3 regions of the Arthrobacter sp. efr-133-TYG-120 genome follow, and region 1 is predicted to be linked to each of the others. Evidence: riboswitches for the same ligand, from Rfam matches in the RefSeq annotation. Region 1 holds a riboswitch; each other region holds the start of a gene.

Region 1 (3,267 bases):
GACCAAGGCGCCGTCGTCGCTGCCCTGAACCCGCTTGACCGGAGCGGCGACACCCGTCGAGGTTTCGTTCTGTGGCCACGCGTACACGTCCACGCCTGCTTCGGCCTGGGAAACCGGCCGGGTACCAGGCTCGGACGTGATGATGGAGGAAGCTTCAAGGAACGGTGCCTTGTTGGTCGCCGAAGCGAACTTGGAACCGAACTCACCGAAGGAGAGGTGCTGGGCCTTCTTCTCGACCAGGCCGAAGCTGGCGACGTCCCAGAACGCGGTGGAGCCTCCGACGCCGAGGATCACCTCGTAGCCCTCGGGCGCACGGAAGAACTGGCTAAGTCCCTCGCGGACGGAGCCCACCAGGTTCTTGACGGGTGCTTGGCGGTGGGAGGTGCCGAGGATCGTTGTCGAGGCGGCGGAGAGGGCCTCGATCTGCTCCGGGCGGACCTTGGAGGGCCCGGCGCCGAAGCGGCCGTCCTTGGGCAGCAAATCGGCGGGGATGGTGATGCTGTTGTCGCTCACGGGATGCTCCAATGGTGAAGTAGCGGCCTAGATGGGTCGTGGCAGGTGGCAAGCTGCCCCTTCGACTCCCCAATTCTGCCTGACGCCGCAGTCGGGGGCAGAACCGAAGGTGTCATAGTCCGCCACGTGGAAACCATTGTTCCGCCGGCTCAGGAGAGGACGGCGGACCGGGCGGTGGACAAGCGCCGGAATTATCCGGAGTAATTCCAAATAAGCTAAGCTTGGAGCTGGCGAAAATACGCAAGATACTGCGCTCGAGGAGCTGAGCTGGATGACGGATCTGATCGATACCACTGAGATGTATCTTCGGACCATTTTGGAGCTTGAAGAAGAGAACATCGTGGCTCTTCGCGCCCGCATCGCCGAGCGCTTGCGGCACTCCGGCCCCACCGTTTCCCAGACGATCGGGCGGATGGAGCGCGACGGCCTGGTGATTGTGTCCAACGACCGGCACCTTGAGCTGACTGAAACGGGCCGGAAACGCGCCACCGAGGTCATGCGCAAGCACAGGCTCGCCGAACGGCTCCTGGCAGATGTCATTGGACTGGACTGGGCCTACGTGCACGATGAAGCGTGCCGTTGGGAGCATGTCATGAGTGAGCGCGTGGAACGGCGGCTCTATGAGTTGCTGGACCACCCCACGGAATCGCCCTATGGCAACCCCATTCCCGGACTCGAAGCGCTGGGTGGAGCCGCGTCCCACGCCTTTACGGATGGCGTGGTCAACCTTGTTGACGCGATGAACGAATATTCACCTGAAAACCGGGTCACCGTCAGCCGGCTGGCTGAACCGATCCAGGTGGAACCGGAACTTCTGGTCCAGCTGGACGAGGGCGGAATCCGCCCGGGCGCCAGGGTGTCCCTGGAGCGCGTGGGGGAGTACATTTCCGTTCGCGTGCCCAATATCGAGGGCGCGCTGGAGCTGCCGCCTGAGGTCGCCTCGCACGTGTTTGTCACGGTCGCCTAGCCGCCCGGCGGGGTCGCCCGCAAAGATAACGAAATTATTACCGTGGGGCTTAATCCCCTATAGTTAAATACTGGCGCCGATACCAAAGCGTTACCTGATCCGAAGCCGAGTTCTGCCAGCGGATCAGGTGGATTAGTCCATTCACTGGCAGAAACGGAGGAACCACCATCGGCTGTCGAAAGACGGCCTTGGGGTGAAGTCCGTAGCGGAAGTGCAAACAACGCAAGGCCCCTCCGGGTACCTTGCGTTTCGTGCCCTTCGCGCGGACCGGGTCCACGATCTCTCTGGCCCGAATCCGACAGCTAACTTCGCAGGCTTGCCAGAGAGGAAAACCTTGACCACGCAGAACACCAGGGGCCGCAGGCGCGCGTCCGGTCCTACTGCTGAGCTGCGGAGCACAAGCGCCGTCGAGCACGAGCGGCCGCGCGATCCCCATCGCGAACTTCGCCGCCGCAAGGGTCCCTTGCGGCAGATGGCCGAATTCGCCGCCGCGAGCGGAGCAGGACAGAAGGCCGGAGTGGCCCTCGCTACGACGGGCCTCATCCTGACAGTCGCCATGCCGGGCACCGGCGCCATGACTGCCGCGGCGGATTCAAGCCAGGCCGCCTCGGCTGTGGGCACCCAGCCCGAGATTCCGGCCGCGGCAAGCGCCACGATCGACTTCAGCCGTGCCGCAGTGTCAACCACTGCGGATCCGGATAGCAAGCTCAAGCAGCTCTTGAGCGCACAGTCCGTCGGCACCATCAAGACCTCGTCCTCCAAGGGCACCCTGGGGGCGCCCCTGGACACCCTGACCACGGCCTCGCCTTTCGGCTACCGCGTGAATCCCATCACGGGCGGGTTGGGGGAGTTCCACCGCGGACAGGACTTCGTGGCCCAGTGCGGCACCCAGGTCCATGCTGCCGCGGCCGGCAAGGTCACCTTCGCCGGCTGGCATCCGTATGGCGGCGGAAACCGCATTGTGGTGGACCATGGCAACGGCCTGGAAACCACGTACAACCATTTGTCGTCGTTCAACGTCCAGGTGGGCCAAACGGTTGGCCGAGGCGATGTCATCGCATTGAGCGGCACTACGGGCGCCTCCACGGGCTGCCACCTCCACTTTGAAGTCATGGTCAACGGCGACGTCGTTGACCCCCTGGGCTGGCTGTAGCCAATCCGATGGAAGTCTCTCGCATGCTTGTCACGCTCCGTGACCTGAATGTGACATTCAGCCAAAACTCATGTACCGTCTAACTCGCATCAACTTTTAGAGAGTTGATGCACTCGGGTGGATTGCCTAGCTCTGCCACTGCCCGAGGTTCCGTTCGCAAAACATCGTCTGGCAGAGGCGGGGGACCCACTTTTGGTCATCTTCACCGATGGCCTTGGGGTTAAGTCGCACGACTTCCGAGAGGGAGGAGTGTGGCCGGATGACTCCCATCCGAATCCGACAGCTTACCTCGCGGGCATAGGGAGAGGCCTCTTAACGTGTCTTCACGCTCTACTGTTGCGCGCCACCGTGCCGCGGTCACCAAGACCAACTCGCTTGCCGTTATCGCTAAGACTGTCGGCAGCAACGCCGGTGGCGTAGGCCGTCAGGCAGCCGTTATCGCAGCTGCTTCCGGTCTGGTGCTCACTAGCGGTATCGCAGCCAACGCTGCAGAAACCAACGTTCCCCGCGAGTCCACTTCGACCTCCGCCCTGGAAGTCCAGTCCATCGCCCAAGCCAGCATTTCGGCCGACTCCTCCGTCGCCATCAAGTACGAACGCCCGGTGGTTTCAACCGAAGCTGCTCCGGTTGTCGC
Region 2 (3,267 bases), on a different contig from region 1:
GCACTGCAGGCCACTATCGGGGTCGATTCCGTGCTTTTCAGCGCCGGGACTGAGACGCACTCAGTCCTGTTGTTCCGCGAAACGGGCGGACGGGCAGAGCATGCCCAGGTCCTGGTCCACTATCAGCTGGAACTCGCCAAGCGCGCCGGCCGAAAAGTGGACCGCGTCATTCTTGGCATCAGCGAGCCGTTTTCGGCTATTCGCCAACTGGGCCGGGCGTACCGGCAGTCGAAGCTCGCGGCCCAGGCTGCCGCCGTCGATCCTCCGCTCGGCGAGCTCGTGGACAGCCGCTCGGCCGGGATCTACCAGTTGTTCGAACGGCTACAGGCGCCCGGGGGCTGGGACGATTCGGGTTCCGTGCACTTCCAGGAGATCGAGGACGCCGACCGCAACGGCGAGCTGCTGCCCGTGCTCGAACTGCTTTACGACAGCGACGGCTCCGTTCAGGATGTGGCCTCGAAGCTCCACCTGCACCGCAGCAGCATCTACAACCGACTGGCCAGGGTCCGCCAGCTTATCGGAGCGGATCCGTTGAATGGCGCCACCCGTCTCGAACTCCACGCAACGCTCAAGGCGCGCCGCTGGGCTGGCCGACCGCGGATTTGAAGCGCAGGTACCGGAAACCGCGCTGGCCTACTTGTTGAACTGCCTCAACTGAAGGCTGCAGCGCCAGCGGTCCGGGCGGTGCTGAATCATCTGCGTCCAGGTGTTCCGGCAGCATCGTCCGTGCCACTCGACGGCAAATGCTCGATGCCCTCCCATCCTCACTGCAGTGCCTTGGTTGCTGCGTCCAGAATCGACCCAAGATCGACGCCCGGTTGGGTAGGCGGTGGCGTCGGTGTGGGGCTGGCCGGGGTCCGCGGCTTCCAAGAACCTGTGGGTGCGGGAGTCGGAGACGCTGGATCCGTCGGATCCGGTGTCGGGGTTGGGCTAGCGGGTCCGGTCGGACCGGGGCTGGGAGCCGGCGCAGGCTGGGCCGGAACCGGGGTGGAAGGAACAGGCGCCGGGGTGAGGCTTGGGGGCAGCGCTGACGGGAGGGCAGGAACCTGAACGGAGATCGATGGTGCAGGGACGCTCGACGATTCGACAGCTACCGGTCCTTGCGGCGAATGCTGCGCCGGGTCCCCGGCCTGGCCGGACTTGGCGCTCGGGGTAGCTGCCGAAGGTGATCCCGCAGCGCTGGGGGAGGTGCTTGGCGTCGTGGAAGGAGCGCCGGATTGCGTGGAGTCCTGGCTGTCTGCGCTGGCAGCGTCCTGGGCGCGGGATTCCTGGCCGAAGAAGGGCAACTCGAGGGCTTGTCCCAGGGAGCCGGCGGCCAACAAGATGCCTAGGGCACCTGTCACCACTGCCATTCGGTTGCTCATCGTCCGGACGGCGGCGGCCTTCTTGAGGACGGCGTGTGGTTCACGGCTGAAGGAGGAACCGGTAAGGGTCGCCGGACCGGCGCCCGCGCGGGTTGCCGCGGGAAGTGCCGTTGTGGCTGCGTTCTCGGTTTTGGCCGACTCTGCTGTCGCGCGAGCCAAGGTCGCAGCAGACACCGTCGGTATGGCCGCAGTGGCCGGCTCAGCTGTCGCAGGAGCCGCGGTCTCGGCAGCGACAGTCGGTATGGCCGCGGTGGCAGGTTCTGCCGCCGCAGCAGGCACTGTTTGAATGGCCGCAGTATCGCTGGCTTCGGAGGCCCGCTTCCGTTCGGCTGCACGGGCGGCCGCGCGCGTGGTGGGTGCCGCCGTCGTCGGGGTTGCGGCGGTGGTGGGTGCCGCCGTCGAACTCAAAGGTTCGGAAGCCGGCGCAGCGATGAACGGTTCGCTGTCTGTGGCCCGACGACGTCCGGTTGGTTTGGTGCTCTCGCCCGCCACTTGGGCACGGCGAGGCTGATCCATGGTTGGGGACATGGTGATTGCCTCTCAACGCCTTCGAGGTTAGCTGTCGGGTTCGGACGAGGCCGTCCGGCCGCGCGTGGCGGCTTCACCCCAAGGGCCTGAAGTGGGCCCGGAGACTCTGGGTCCCCCGTCTCTGCCGCGGGTCTGGCGGATTCCGGGTTGCGGCAGAGCTCGGCGTCAACCCGGAAGCGGCCCGGTTGGGGACTGGGTCGCCCCTCGACGTTACAACAGCCGGCATGCAAAGTCACATTTGAATAACGGGCGCGGTGACCCGTTTTTGCCCGGCCTGGCCGGCGATGAGTCCCGCGACGTGTTCGGCGTCGCGGCCGACCCCGCCCACGAGGCCGGAGGTCAACCCGTATTGGAAGGGCATGCCCGCAAAGAACAGTCCTGGGAGTTGTTCTACGGCGCCCCGGAGGGTGAGCGGCCAGCCGTCCTCATCCGTGGGAAGTCCTTGGATCCAGCCAAAGTCCGGTTGGTAACCAGTAGCCCAGATGACCGTGGACACCGGTATCGCGTGACCTTCATCGGTCAGGGGTTGGCCATCGCGCGTGCCCTTCAGGCGTGGTAGGCGGGTGACTCCCGCGGCGTCGAGCTCCCGCGTTGAGGTCCGGATCAGTGGCGCGCCATGCTGGGTGAACCCGAGCGCGACCTTGCGGCCGACAGGGGTGGATCTGTTCAGCACCTTGTGGATGAAGAGCCACCAAAGCCCGCCGGCGTATCGCGTCACGGGGCCTGGAATGTGGAACGGAGGGTTTCCTGCGATGTAGGTGCGGTGCGTGGGTGCGAGCTCCAGGGCGATTTCGACGCCGGAGGTGCCGGAGCCGACCACCAGGACATCTCCGGGCGGAATTGAGTCCGGGTTGGAGTATTCCGCTCCGTGCAGTTGGTGGATGCCTGGATCGAGATCCCTGGCGAACGCCGGGACCCGTGGCTGTGTATTCGGGCCCGTGGCAACAACAACGTTTCTCGCCAGGATCGACCCGGCGCTCGACTGCACCCGGAACCGGCCGTCCTCCCGCTCGATGCCGACGACGCGGGCGCCATGGCGTACCGGGAGTTCCCAGTTCGTGGCGTAATTCTCGAGGTATTCGGCCATGGTGTCTTTGCCGGGAAAGGTCCCCCGGGCGGCTGGAAACGGCAGGCCGGGAAGGGAATCGTGCTGCGCCGGGGTGAAGAGACGCAAGGAATCCCATCGGCTCCGCCACACGTCGCCGACGCGGGCCTGCGAGTCCAGGATGAGGAAATCTTGCCGGTGTTTCTTCAGGTGGTATCCGGTGGCGAGCCCCGCCTGCCCGGCGCCCACAATTACCGTGTTCACTGCCTCATTGCTGTCCATCGCGAAGCCTCCTGAGGTGTCCGAGGTCATTAGAATAGCATTCCAGTC
Region 3 (3,267 bases), on a different contig from region 1:
GAAGATCGAGGCCAACCACCCGCCCATGATCCACACGGTGCGCGGAGCAGGCTACGTCATCAAGCCTGCCGAATAGCCGGGGCGCCGAATGTCCGCACTCTCGGGTATCCCCCGCCAGACCGACCATAGCTGGTTCAATCCTTCAACCTGGCACTTGCGCACGCGCTTGATCCTTCTCTCCATGGCACTCCTTGTGGCCATCTGCGGTGCAGTCGGGGTGGTCAGCTATGCCTCCATGGATGTGTTCCTCACGAAGCAGCTCGATCAGCAATTGATGCAGGCCTCCCACGGCCGCCCGCCGCAAGGCAACCCTGGCGGCCGTCCGGACCCGCTGGACCCCCGCGGCCAGAGCATCGGCACGCTCAATGCACGCATCCTTGCAGGCCAGGTGAGCAGCGATGCCGGCTTCTTGTCCTCCGATGCCACACGTGCGCCGTTGTCGCCCAGCGACGCCCGAATCCTGTCGGCGCTCCCGTCCGATGGCCGCCCGGTTGATCGCACGCTGTCCACTGGCGGCTACCGGCTGGTGGCCACCGAAACTCCTTACGGCGATGTTGTCATCACAGGTCTCCCGCTCGCCTCGAAAGAGGACACCGAGGCCTCCCTCGTCTGGACCATGGTGCTGGTCTCCTTGGGCGGACTGGTCCTGATCGGGCTGGCCGGAACCGTGCTGATCCGCCGTACCATGCGGCCGTTGGAGCAACTCTCCGACGTCGCCACCAAGGTGTCGAAACTTCCGCTTGACGCCGGTGAAGTGGCCCTCGCGGTGCGTGTTCCGGCGTCGGCGGCCCATCCGAGCACCGAAGTGGGAAGCGTCGGCCATGCTTTGAACCTGATGCTGGACAACGTCTCGAGCGCCCTCGAGGCCCGCCAGCAAAGCGAAACCAAGGTGCGCCAGTTCGTCGCGGATGCGTCGCACGAACTACGCACTCCGCTGACCGCCATCCGCGGCTACACCGAACTCTTGCGCATGACCGAGACGTTCACCGAAGACGGGCGCAAGTCGCTGGGCCGGGTGCAGAGCCAGTCCGAACGCATGACCACCCTCGTGGAGGACCTCCTTCTCTTGGCCCGGTTGGACGAAGGGAAGGCCCCGGAATTCACCGATGTGGATCTCACGCAGTTGGTGATCGAGACCGTCAGCGACGAGAAAGTCATGGCCCCCGAGCACATCTGGCAGCTCAAGCTCCCGGATGAGCCCCTCACGGTCCGCGGCGACACCACCCAACTCCACCAGGTTTTGGCGAATCTGCTCTCCAACGCCCGCAAGCACACCGAGGCGGGAACCACCGTGGTCACGGGCGTGATGCGCTCCGCCGATGGCAGCGCCGTGGTGACCGTGACCGACAACGGCCCGGGCATCCCGCCTGAATTCCAGGGCAGGATCTTCTCCCGCTTTGCCCGTGCCGACGCCGCCCGGTCCGGCTCCGAGGGCACCTCCGGCCTCGGCTTGTCCATTGTGGAATCCATCGTTCAGGCGCACGGCGGCACGGTCGAAGTGGCGTCGCGGCCTGGCCGGACGGAGTTCGCGGTGCGGCTCCCGGCGCTCAGGACTGCCCCGGCCTGACGGGCGAACCAGAAGAGTACGACGCCGGTGCCCGGCACGCGCAAGTCGACGCACCGGCGTCGTGATCTCCGTTACCTAAATGTGACTTAAGCTGGATCCTCCTGTACCGTCGAATAGGTGCGCTGGATCATTCCGGCCACCGCCGGGTAGGCGCCGAGCTCTGCCACTCCCCGGTGCCCAACAGTCCAGGCAGAGACGGGGGACCCAGGTCTCCGGGCAAGCGCTCATGTTGAGCCAGCCCTAGGGGTGAAGCCGTGCCGCCACGTTCCGCTGTGGCCACGGCCGGATGACCTCATCCGAATCCGACAGCTAACTCCGCAGGCGTCGAGAGGCAATCACCATGTCTGATTCCAAGGATCAGTCGCGCCCTGTTGCGCGCCACCGCGGCGAACCTGCCCGGAGAAACAAGTCACGTTCCACGCTGAGGCGAGCCGCCTCGAACCTCGGCACCGGCCAGCGCATGGCAGTTGTTGCCGGCGTCGTTGCCGTGTTCCTCGGCGCAGGCGCTGCCACCCAGGCCGCCGGACAAGCCATCAACGCCCAGGACATGAGCCGCACGTCCGAATCCCGCACGGTGGATCACTCAGCCACGCCTTCGGCCACCGCCACGCCGTCGGCGAGCGCAAGCGCGAGCCCCAAGCCGAGCACTGCGTCGACGCCAAGCCAGGCAGCCGCGCCCGCTCCAGCCGCCATCGCGCCCCAGGCTGCCGCACCGGCCGCACCCGCTGCACCCCCTGCTCCAGCGGCACCGGCTGCACCCGTCGCCGTCGATGATCCCTCCGGCGCCCAGGCCTACGCCGCAAGCATCCTTCCCTCCTACGGTTGGGGCCAGGGCGAAATGTCGGCCCTAATCACTTTGTGGAACAAGGAATCGGATTGGCGCACCACTGCCACCAACGCCTCCAGTGGCGCTTACGGCATTGGGCAGTCGCTGCCGGCCGAAAAGATGGCGTCCGAAGGCGCCGACTGGCAGACCAACTACCAGACGCAAATCCGCTGGGGCCTGAACTACATCAAGGAACGCTACGGATCGCCGTCCGCGGCATGGTCCTTCCACTTGGCCCACAACTGGTACTAAGCCAAGAGCCAACCACAAAGTACGTCGAGGTCCGTCCCTTCCGGGGCGGGCCTCTCCGTTTCTTGGCCAGGCAAGTGATGCGCCACGCTGGTCACACATCCACAGCCACGTCACAGGTTCCGCCTAAAGCCTTCATATTCGGCAACGGCACTCTGGATACATGACGCTCATCGAATCCACCTCCGGAACCCTGAAGGACCCCGCGGTGGTGCCGCCGGGCCTTCCCATCCAACCCAGCACTCCCATCCAGCGCGGCACGGGGCGGCGCGCCCCCGTGGACACCCACACCGCCATCCCCGTCCTCGACGTCACCATCCCCGTCTTCAACGAGGAACGCGATCTCGAAGAGTGCCTGCGCAGGCTTCACGGCCACTTGCGCGAATCCTTCCCGCATGGCTTCCGCATCACCGTGGCGGACAACGCGAGCACGGACGGCACGTTGAAAATCGCGGAGCGCGTAGCCCGGGAACTGCCCGAGCTCGCGGTTGTCCACCTTGACGAGAAGGGACGCGGCAACGCCCTTCGCAAGGTGTGGCTTGCATCGCCGTCGCCCGTTCTGGCTTACATGGACGTTGACCTTTCCACTGACCTCGCCGCACTGGCGCCCCTTTTGGCGCCGCTG

What was found. A riboswitch is a leader RNA that binds a small molecule or an ion and turns the genes downstream of it on or off. The one in region 1 is predicted to bind cyclic di-AMP.
Region 2: another riboswitch for cyclic di-AMP. It lies ahead of QRN51_RS05540 (hypothetical protein); the one in region 1 lies ahead of QRN51_RS09460 (M23 family metallopeptidase).
Region 3: another riboswitch for cyclic di-AMP. It lies ahead of QRN51_RS04210 (aggregation-promoting factor C-terminal-like domain-containing protein); the one in region 1 lies ahead of QRN51_RS09460 (M23 family metallopeptidase).

Annotation. Positions count from the first base shown of each region.
Region 1 is NZ_JARVRI010000014.1:253,610-256,876, forward strand. It holds gene serC (phosphoserine transaminase) at 1-513, opposite strand, end outside; gene QRN51_RS09455 (iron-dependent transcriptional repressor DtxR) at 785-1,480, shown strand; cyclic di-AMP (ydaO/yuaA leader) riboswitch at 1,605-1,812, shown strand; gene QRN51_RS09460 (M23 family metallopeptidase) at 1,815-2,633, shown strand; cyclic di-AMP (ydaO/yuaA leader) riboswitch at 2,779-2,945, shown strand; gene QRN51_RS09465 (NlpC/P60 family protein) at 2,951-3,267, shown strand, end outside.
Region 2 is NZ_JARVRI010000008.1:100,650-103,916, forward strand. It holds gene QRN51_RS05535 (PucR family transcriptional regulator) at 1-606, shown strand, start outside; gene QRN51_RS05540 (hypothetical protein) at 765-1,880, opposite strand; cyclic di-AMP (ydaO/yuaA leader) riboswitch at 1,895-2,040, opposite strand; gene QRN51_RS05545 (flavin-containing monooxygenase) at 2,125-3,249, opposite strand.
Region 3 is NZ_JARVRI010000005.1:186,033-189,299, reverse strand. It holds gene QRN51_RS04220 (response regulator transcription factor) at 1-76, shown strand, start outside; gene QRN51_RS04215 (sensor histidine kinase) at 89-1,567, shown strand; cyclic di-AMP (ydaO/yuaA leader) riboswitch at 1,732-1,905, shown strand; gene QRN51_RS04210 (aggregation-promoting factor C-terminal-like domain-containing protein) at 1,908-2,645, shown strand; gene QRN51_RS04205 (bifunctional glycosyltransferase family 2/GtrA family protein) at 2,806-3,267, shown strand, end outside.